One region of the Uliginosibacterium sp. TH139 genome, then DNA from elsewhere that is predicted to be linked to it. Evidence: predicted binding sites of a transcription regulator. Region 1 holds the regulator's gene; each other region holds the start of a gene.
What was found. Region 1 encodes sigma-54, which starts transcription at its own class of promoters, with help from an activator protein. Its sites were predicted from a motif close to TGGCACGCTTNCTGCTNA; they were not measured.
Positions count from the first base shown of each region.

Region 2: the regulator sigma-54 is predicted to act here: its motif matches at 1,467-1,484, upstream of nifH (nitrogenase iron protein).
Region 3: the regulator sigma-54 is predicted to act here: its motif matches at 1,490-1,507, upstream of nifV (homocitrate synthase).

Region 1 covers NZ_PKRR01000001.1:764,080-767,353, reverse strand. The annotation lists gene C0V76_RS03565 (PTS sugar transporter subunit IIA) at 1-111, opposite strand, end outside; gene hpf (ribosome hibernation-promoting factor, HPF/YfiA family) at 247-576, opposite strand; gene C0V76_RS03555 (RNA polymerase factor sigma-54) at 595-2,103, opposite strand; gene lptB (LPS export ABC transporter ATP-binding protein) at 2,138-2,860, opposite strand; gene recX (recombination regulator RecX) at 2,841-3,274, opposite strand, start outside.
Region 2 covers NZ_PKRR01000008.1:12,163-15,436, reverse strand. The annotation lists gene nifD (nitrogenase molybdenum-iron protein alpha chain) at 1-302, opposite strand, end outside; gene nifH (nitrogenase iron protein) at 413-1,294, opposite strand; gene C0V76_RS15980 (group II truncated hemoglobin) at 1,743-2,195, shown strand; gene C0V76_RS15975 (hypothetical protein) at 2,179-2,775, shown strand; gene draG (ADP-ribosyl-[dinitrogen reductase] hydrolase) at 2,923-3,274, shown strand, end outside.
Region 3 covers NZ_PKRR01000004.1:568,075-571,348, forward strand. The annotation lists gene nifW (nitrogenase-stabilizing/protective protein NifW) at 1-313, opposite strand, end outside; gene nifV (homocitrate synthase) at 329-1,459, opposite strand; gene C0V76_RS12455 (Rrf2 family transcriptional regulator) at 1,605-2,042, opposite strand; gene C0V76_RS12460 (SirB2 family protein) at 2,102-2,485, opposite strand; gene C0V76_RS12465 (nitric-oxide reductase large subunit) at 2,544-3,274, opposite strand, start outside.

The DNA.
Region 1 (3,274 bases):
ACTGTCGCGCTCGCACAGCTCGCCAATGGCGGCGAACAAGCCGTCACGCGCGGAGGCCGCTACATCGACACGGATGCGCACGGGGTCAAGGATCTGCGAAATCAGGTTCATGAGTCTTTACAGCACAGCGGCGAGTCTCCGGACCGGAGCTCGCCGCTTTCTGGGTTTCAGAGCGGTTGAGGCAGAAGGCCTCAACCATCGCCGGCCGGACAATTCTGCCTGTCCAGACCGGCTGCGTCCAGCGCTTCAGCTGGCGCTCTCGGCGCCTTGCCGTTTCATCGATTCACGGTTGTGATCGCTGATCTTTTCCTTGTGCTTGAGAACCTGACGATCCAGCTTGTCTGCCAGCGCATCAATGGCGGCATACAGGTCGTCGTCTTCACTTTCCACGTGGATATCCTTGCCGCGCACGTGAACAGTCACCTCTGCTTTCTGCTTGAGTTTCTGTACCGAGAGGGTCACATGGGTCGCCGTAACATGATCGAAATGGCGAATCACCCGATCGAGCTTGGAAACCACATATTCGCGCAAAGCGGGAGTGACTTCCAGATGATGGCCGGTGATGTTGAGATTCATAAAACTACTCCTCTCCTGTTAGATCGACTTGCGCTGACTGACCGGCGGAATATTCAGCGACTCCCGGTATTTCGCAATCGTCCGGCGTGCCACCACGATACCCTGCTGGCCCAACAATTCGGCAATCCTGGCATCCGACAGGGGTTTTTTCCCGTCTTCGGCCGCGACCAGCTGGCGAATCAGCGCGCGTATCGCCGTTGCTGAACATGCACCACCGGTATCGGTGGAAACATGACTGCCAAAAAAGTATTTCAGTTCGAACACACCGCGGGGACTGGCCATGTACTTCTGGGTGGTCACCCGCGACACCGTTGACTCATGCAGCTCCAGCTCTTCGGCGATCTCCCTCAGGGTCAGCGGACGCATGGCCACTTCACCATGATCAAAGAACTGGCGCTGACGTTCGACGATGGCCTGCGAAACACGCAGGATGGTGTCGAATCGCTGCTGCACATTCTTGATCAGCCACTTGGCTTCCTGCAGCTGTCCCGACAAGGAACTACTTACGCCCCTGTTCTGTTGAAGTATATCGGCGTAGACCCGATGGATCCTGAGCCTCGGCATGGCCTCTGGATTGAGGCTTACCGTCCAGCCGCTACGTTGCTTGCGCACCACCACGTCCGGAATCACGTAGCGCGTTTCCATCGGTGCAAATTGAGCCCCCGGACGCGGATTCAAATGACAAATGAGTTCCTGAGCTGCGCGCAAGGCATCATCATTGCAGCCCAGGCGCCGCTTGAGGCGCGCGAAATCGCGCGCAGCCAGCAATTCCAGATTGCCGTCCGCGATCAGCATGGCGTGCTCGCGCGTGGCACTTTCCGGCAAAGCGCGAATCTGCAGGAGCAAACACTCCTGCAAGTTGCGAGCGCCGATGCCAGCGGGGTCAAGGTTCTGGACCTGATGCAAGGCAATGTTCAACTCATCGAGTTCTACTTCCCATTCGGCCGGAATCAGCGGCAGAAGTTCCTCGAGGTCCTGCAGCAACAAACCGTCGTCGTCCAGCGCTTCGATGATCAGCTGCACCAGCGCACGATCACGATCAACCAGCGGCATCAGGGCGACCTGCCCCAGCAGGTGATCCCGCAAGGAAGTAGCGGCGGCCTGGAATTCCTGAAAGTCGGAATCATCGTCGTCCCCACCGCCATTCCGCGAGGCGCCTTCCGTGCGCCATTCGGCAGCTTCGCCGATATCATCATCCGAAACGCTGTCGTAAGCCTCTCCGATGTTGTCCGGCATGTCCGTCACGCTCGGCGACTCGAAATCCTCATCGCCGGAGGATGAAGCAGAGGATTCGATGCGGTATTCCTCACCCGCCGTTGCCACACTGGCTTCGCCCGCCTCGACAGGGACGGGTCCATCACTTTCCTCGTCGCCGCCTTCACGCTCCAGCATCGGGTTTTCGAGCAGGATGCGTTCGATCTCCTGATTGAGTTCGAGCGTGGACAGCTGAAGCAGCTTGATGGATTGCTGCAACTGCGGGGTGAGTGCAAGTTGCTGGGAAAGGCGGAGCTGAAGCGAGGGTTTCATTCTTTACAGACGGGGAGGTGCGGAGCGGCCAAGCCTAGAGGCGGAAGTGTTCGCCAAGGTAAATCTGCCGTACCTGTTCATTCTGCACGATTTCTGCCGGTTTGCCGCCAGCCAGTACCTCACCCGCATTGATGATGTAGGCGTGATCGCAAATACCGAGGGTTTCGCGCACATTATGGTCGGTAATCAGCACGCCGATACCGCGCGCCTTGAGGTAACTGATGATTTTCTGGATATCAATCACTGCAATCGGATCAACGCCGGCAAAAGGCTCATCCAGCAGGATCAGACGCGGACGGGTGGCCAGCGCACGCGCGATTTCGACGCGGCGGCGCTCACCGCCGGACAAGGACATAGCGGTCGCTTCGCGCAAATGGCCGATGTTGAGTTCATCCAGCAGCTCATCCAGACGTTTTTCCATGTCTGCGCTGGAGAGCTTTTGCAACTCCAGCACCGCCATGATGTTCTCGGAGACCGTAAGTTTGCGGAACACCGAGTTTTCCTGCGGCAGATAGGAGAGCCCTTGGTGCGCCCGTTTGTGGATCGGCCAATGGGTGAGCTCGGTTCCATCGAGATGGATCTTGCCGCCATCGGCACGTACGAGGCCGACGATCATGTAGAAACAGGTGGTCTTGCCTGCGCCGTTCGGCCCCAGCAAGCCCACCACTTCGCCACTGCCAACCTCGAAGGACACGTCGTGCACTACGGTGCGTGCCTTGTAGCGTTTCTGCAGATTGCTAACCCTGAGCAGACTCATCCAGTGTTTCTTTCAAGAGTTTCCTGATGATGTCGACCGCAAACCCTCTGGTCTGCAGGAAGCGCGCCTGACGCGCCCACTCCCTGTGATCCTGCGGCAACACCCCGAATTTTTTCTGCCACACGCTGTGCGCGCGCATCAGTTCATCTTCCTGCAAAGCCTCGCCCATGGCGCCAGCTGCCGTCTCGCGATCCACACCCCGGTCATCCAGCTCACGACGGATGCGCGCGGCACCAAAGCGGCTGGCGCGCGATCTCACGAAACTCTCGGCAAAGCGCTCGTCAGACTGCAGACCTGTCTCTGCCATGCGATCCAGCACGGCTTCGACATCATCGTCGGCGCCGGCTCTTGCCGCCAGCTTGCGCCGCAGCTCCAGCCTCGAATGTTCGCGCGTGGCGAGCAGGCGCAAGGCTG
Region 2 (3,274 bases), on a different contig from region 1:
TAGTAGTTGCGGCGGGCGGCCCAGGAGTACTGGCCACAGCCGACCGGGCCGTGCGAGATGTGGATCATGTCCTTGATCGGACCCCACACCACACCCTTGGAACCAGCGTAGGCGCAGCCGCGGATGGTCATCACGCCCGGCAGGGACTTGATGTTCGATTTCACGCCGCAGTCCGGCTTGCCTTCTTCATGCACGTTAAGGTGCTTGGCGCGCTTCTTGGCGGTTTTTTCCGGATAGGCCTTCAGCACCTCGTCAATGAGGGCTGCGTTCTGGGCCTTCTTTTCGTCGATTGTCATGCTCATTTCATCATCTCCTGTGCGCAATGCGAGAGTAGAGGGAAGAGAACCTTGTTACGCCGGCGGAAGCCGGGAGCCCGCCTGCGGCAAGGCTCCCGACCCTCGACTCTCGGTCCTCAGGCGGCCAGATCGGCCGCCGTCTTGCCCACTTGCGATTCGTCGATCTGCTTCATGATGCCGTGGGCCATCAGCAGGTCTTCGAGCTCGTCCATGGTGATCGGCGTCGGGATGATGCCGTTGCCCTTGTTGGCATGAACCTTCTCGGCGAGCGTGCGGTATTCGCCTGCCTGCTTGGAATCCGGAGCGAACTCCATCACGGTCATGCGGCGCAGCTCGGCGTGCTGAACGATGTTGTCGCGCGGCACGAAGTGGATCAGGCGGGTGCCCAGCTTGCCGGCCAGTGCTTCGGCCAGTTCCAGTTCCTTGTCGGTCTGACGCTCGTTGCAGATCAGGCCACCCAGACGCACGCCACCGGAGTTGGCGTACTTCAGAACACCCTTGGAGATGTTGTTGGCGGCGTACATGGCCATCATTTCGCCAGACATGACGATGTAGATTTCCTGCGCCTTGTTTTCGCGGATCGGCATGGCGAAGCCGCCACACACCACGTCACCCAGCACGTCGTACGACACGTAATCCATGCCGTCGTAAGCGCCGTTTTCCTCGAGGAAGTTGATCGAGGTGATTACACCGCGGCCGGCGCAGCCCACGCCCGGCTCCGGGCCACCGGATTCAACGCAGCGGATGTCGCGATAACCCACCTTCATGACATCTTCCAGTTCCAGGTCTTCCACGGAACCGGCTTCCGCGGCCAGCGACAAGATGGTGTCCTGTGCCTTGGCGTGCAGGATCAGGCGGGTGGAGTCGGCCTTGGGGTCGCAGCCGACGATGAGGATTTTCTGGCCCATTTGCGCAAGCGCGGCCAGCGTGTTTTGCGAGGTGGTGGATTTGCCGATCCCACCTTTGCCGTAGAAGGCAATCTGACGAAGGTCTGACATGTTGTTTCTCCTGAATCGTTGAGCAGTGATGTTGCTGCAATCGAAAAATGTCCTCTGTTGGGAACGTCGGACAAGCAGTCGATCTACCGTGCCCCGGATGCAGCCCCTCGCGCCTTTTTTGCTCTTCAAAGTAAGCGACTTGTTGGCGAGACATGGTCGGTGCGAGGACCATTCAGCAACTGGCGTGCCAAGTTTTCACGGATTTCTTGAAAAGCTTGCCAAATGGTCGTTTCGGAAGTTCTTCGTGGTGCCGGCGAAGTCATTTCCGGATATCGACAAAGCTGACATTCACGCCGCCACACCGCTCGAATGAAAGGAGTGTCATTTCGCTGTGTGTCGTATCTGAAGTGCTCCGTTTCGCACGCGCGCCGCACGCACTCAGGCATTGAGCCCTGCGGGTATGACACTTGCTGAGGGCAGGGCATAGCCAGGTCGAGAGGAAACCCAAATGCACGCCCAGCCTTCACTGATCCAGCCCGTAGCGGTCACCGGCAACGCGCGGGCGACGCATTTCGAGCGTATCGGTGGAGCCGAACCGATCGCCCTGCTGGCTGAGCGCTTCTATCACCACATGGATACGCAGCCCGAGGCGGCTGCCATCCGCGCCATGCACCCGGCCGATCTCACTCCGGTGAGGAAAGTGCTGGAGCTGTTCCTCGTCGAATGGATGGGCGGCAGCAAAGACTATTCGGCCATGCGCGGCCATCCGCGCTTGCGCATGCGCCACATGGAATTCCCGCTCGGAGTGGCGGCACGCGATGCCTGGATGAACTGCATGCGCGCCGCCCTGAATGAAGTCGTGACCGATGCAGAGCTCAAGACGCAACTCGAAGCAGCCTTTTTCAAAACCGCGGATTTCATTCGCAACCAACAGGAGAATCACCATGACAACGATCGATAAGACCGCGTTCGGCGTGCTCGAAGCCGAAGAACGCCTGCTCAATGGCGTGTTCAAGGGCGCTACGGCCGTCCCCGGACGCTTCGGCTTCCGTGGCGACATCGCCATCGAGTTCCAGCCCAAGATGGCCGATGAGAAGCGCCCGCCTGAGAAGTGCTGCGAGCAGGTCATGGCTGCCGCCAACGAAGGCGAGCCGCATTTCATCTTTCTTGCCGGCTTCCTGCTCTCCTTCGGCTACCTCAAGCTGCTTGCCGAAGTGCTGGGCGAAGCGTTGTCGCCGGCAGGCAAGTACATCCTCTTCTGCGACAACATCGATCTGTCGAAGAAGTACGTTATCGACTATGCCGGCGCCACCTTCTACATCCTGCCGATCGACGAAGCCACGGTGTACAACGAAACGCTCGAGCTGCTCTACCTGGAGAAGAATGAGCTCAAGAAGATGGACACCGGCGGCAAGCTCGATGCAGTGGTCAATGCGGGCGTGAAGTTCGTGGGCGACCGCAAATTCATCAAGAGCACGTATGACGAGCTGGTGGCCACCATGGGGCCGGTGCGCAATCCCTACGAAAACCGTCCCGTCTAGGACACACGCGAATCAAGCTCCTGCGCGGCTCAATCTCGAAGCTCCGGTGATTAACGTACCCACTTACGTTTCTGCTCCTCGCTTCGACCTTGAACCGCTCGCTATGCTTGCTTCGCATGTGTCAGCCCCATGAGTCAGGAGTCATGAATGGCTGAAGCCTTGCTGGATCAATCTGCCGCCGCCGGTGCGCCACCGCTGTCCCTGCTCGATCGTGCGCTCGGCGCCTATCTGGGCCTGGCCATCGGTGACGCGCTGGGCGCCACGGTGGAATTCATGACGCCACGCGAGATCATGTCCAAGTACGGCACCCACCGCGAGATCATCGGTGGTGGCTGGCTGCGCCTGAAGCCCGGTCAGGTGACGGACGACACCACCATGGCGCTTGCGCTTGGGGATGCCATTGTGACGGCACGCGGCTGGGATCTCACTGAGGTGGCCGAGCACTATGTGGGCTGGCTGCGCAGCAAGCCGGTGGATTGTGGCAACACCTGCCGGCGCG
Region 3 (3,274 bases), on a different contig from region 1:
GCTGCCTCCTGCCAATGGCGGTGATCGCCACGGTCTGGATGCCGCGAGCACGTTTGAAAACGCTGAAGACTCCTTCGGTGAGCGCATCGGAATGAACGAAGTCCTGATAGGCGCGAGCCAGCAGATGTTTCCAGGTTTCGTATTCCAGCGCCTTGCCGGCCCCGTTCAGATAGTTGTGAAAGCGCTGCAGGATGTGCAGGTGATTGATCCTTACAACCTTGGGATCAAATGCAATGCCGAAGTAGGTGAGGAAGTCCTCGGCCGATTCGAGCTCGGCCAGATCGTCCGTAAAGTCAGGGTGCTCGGTGCTCATGATGACCTCTCTCTGTCAGCAGCATTCCTGATGCAGGCCCTTGAAGAGCAGCATCAGTTCGGATTCGTCCGGGGTACGTTTTTCGAGGGCGACGAAACGCCGCACCATCTCCAGCAGCAGGTGTGCCTCCAGATCGCCGAGTTGGCGCCCGAGGGCGGCGAAGACCGACTTCACGGCACGGGTGCCGGAGTGTTTGCCCAGCACCACGCGATGCTCCCGCCCGACGATGGCCGGATCGAAACCTTGGTAGTTGTGCGGGTCCTTGAGCAGGCCATCAACATGGATGCCTGCTTCATGCGTGAACACGTTCGACCCGGTCAGGCTTTTCTGGGCCGGAATCGGTCGCCCCGAAGCCTTGGCTACGCACTGGGCGAGTACCGGAAAATTGCACAGTTCAACGCCGGTTTCGAGCTTGTAACACTGACGCAAACCGAGCACGACTTCTTCCAGCGCCGCATTGCCGGCCCGCTCTCCAAGCCCGCCGACCGTGGTGTTCAGATGGCTGGCACCGGCCCGTGCTGCCGCCAAGGTGTTGGCCGTGGCCATGCCCAGATCGTTATGAGCATGCATCTCGATTTCGAGCCGGGTCGTCTTGCGCAAGGCCTTGATGGCGCGCTCCACGCCGAAGGGCTCCATGATGCCCAGGGTGTCGGCAAAGCGCAGGCGACGCGCGCCCGCCCGGGCCGCTACCTCGGCAATCTGGGCGAGAAAGGCGGGGTCGGCCCGTGAAGCGTCCTCCATGCCGATACTCACTTCCAGGCCAAGGTCGCGGGCGAAATGCACCAGACGATGGATCTCGGAGAGCAACCAGCTGCGCGGGCGCCCCAGCTTGCTGGCCAGGTGCTGGTCGGAAGAGGGCGCCGAGATGTCGATCAGCTGCGCGCCGAGACCGGCGCAGGCGGAGATGTCACGTTCATTCAGGCGGGCCCACACCATCAGCCGGGCTTGCAGACCCAGCTCGGCAATGGCGCGAATGCAGTCACGCTCGGCTTCGCCCATGGCCGGGATGCCAACCTCCATCTCCGGCACGCCCAGCGCGTCGAGCTGGCGGGCGATATCCAGCTTCTCGGCGGCGCTGAAGGCTACGCCGGCGGTTTGCTCACCGTCGCGCAGTGTGGTGTCGTTGATGATGATCCTGCGGCCCATGCCCAGCCCCTTTGGTTGCCTTGGCTGTATTCAGCAAGCACGGTGCCAGAACTTATCCGCATGATTTAAAAGGGATAAATTAAGAGGCGGGAGCGTTTGTGTGGGGGCTTGGTGACAAAACCCTGCAGGATTTGCGACAGCAGCGTCAGCTGCGCACGATCTTCAGGATTTGTACTAGCGCGGCTGGCTGCTGGGTGAGATCGGCCAGGGTGTATTCATCCAGCGTGGCGTAGAGCGCATCGAAGGCGCGGCGCAGGGCGCCCGCCAGTTTGCAGTTCGGAGTGATCCGACAAGTGTCGTTGGCGCTGAAGCATTCCACGATCGGGCCGTCGCCCTCGGCTTCGCGTACAACCCGGCCGATGCGGATCTCGCTCGCCGGCAAGGCCAGGCGGATGCCGCCGCCCTTGCCACGCAGGGCTTCGATCACGCCGGTCTTGGCTAGATGCTGCACCACTTTCATCAGGTGGCTTTCCGAGATGCCATAGGCTTCGGCGATGCCCTGAATGGTGGCGAGGCGGTCCTGATTCAGCGCGAGGTACATCAGCACGCGCAGGGTGTAATCGGTGAAGGTGGTGAGTTTCATGGCGGGCGACGATCTTTTCCTGCTGCGAACGATACAGGCTTACGCCCTTGGCGGCTGCATCAAAACAGGCCGAGGCTGGCCGAATGGGTGATGGCCACGCACACGATGTAGGCCACGCAGAGCAGCGCGCCGCCGAAAGCCAGCGCCGCGCGCCGGGGCGGCTGGCCGGCCTTGAGCGCCAGACGGCCAAGCAGGATGTAAGCGACGAGCGCCAGCACCTTGGCGGTGATCCAGCCATGCACGAAGGGAATCTGCTGCAGCAGGGTGGCGAGCCAGATCGCCGCACTCAGCAGCACCGTGTCGACCACATGCGGGGCGATGCGCAGCAGGCGCCAGCGCCGCCAGTCGATGCCCGCCAGCTGCAGGCCGCCGCGCAGGCTGAAGAGGCTGATGCTGAGGCCGGCACACCACATGTGCAGGGCCTTGATCGTGAGGTAGTCCATGCCGGGATTGTGCAAGAAAAAGCCCGCGCTGGAGGGCGCGGGCGGGTGATGAAGCGGCTTAGCGTTCGGCGGTACGGACCTGCCCAACTGCTTCGGGCTGGCGCCGCTTGCCGAGCAGGCGCAAGGCGAACACGCCGAGGCATAGCACGCCGATGGCAAACACGATGTCGCCCGGCACACGCAGCCACACCAGGGTGTGCATCACGGCGGACTGCACGATCTCCGGCGAGCGGGCATACCACAGGCCTTCGCTGACGCTGGCCCAGGCTTGGTAGATGCCGGCCGGTACCAGCGAGATGAAGACCATCATCGCTAGGCCGATATTGAGCATCCAGAACATGCGCTTGAGCCACACATCCTGCCAGTTCTCGCGCGGCATCAGGCCCCGCAGGCAGAACAGCATCAGGCCGATGCCGAGCATGCCGTACACCCCGAACAGCGCGGCATGGCCGTGTGCCGGTGTCATGTTGAGGCCTTGCATGTAGTACAGCGAGATCGGCGGGTTGATCGAGAAGCCCAGCAGACCTGCGCCCACCGAGTTCCAGAAGCCGACGGCGACGAAGCACAGGATGATCCAGCGGTAGCTCGCCACCCACGGCGCGGCCTGGCTGCGCTGATAGTTGCGATAGCCTTCGAAGCCGATCAGGGCCAGCGGTACCACTTCCAGCGCCGAGAAGATGGCGCCGATGGCGATCACCGAGGTCGGCGTGCCGGTGAAGTAGAGGTGGTGCAGGGTGCCGAGGATGCCGCCGAAGAGGAACACGATGGTTTCCATCACGATCGCGGCGT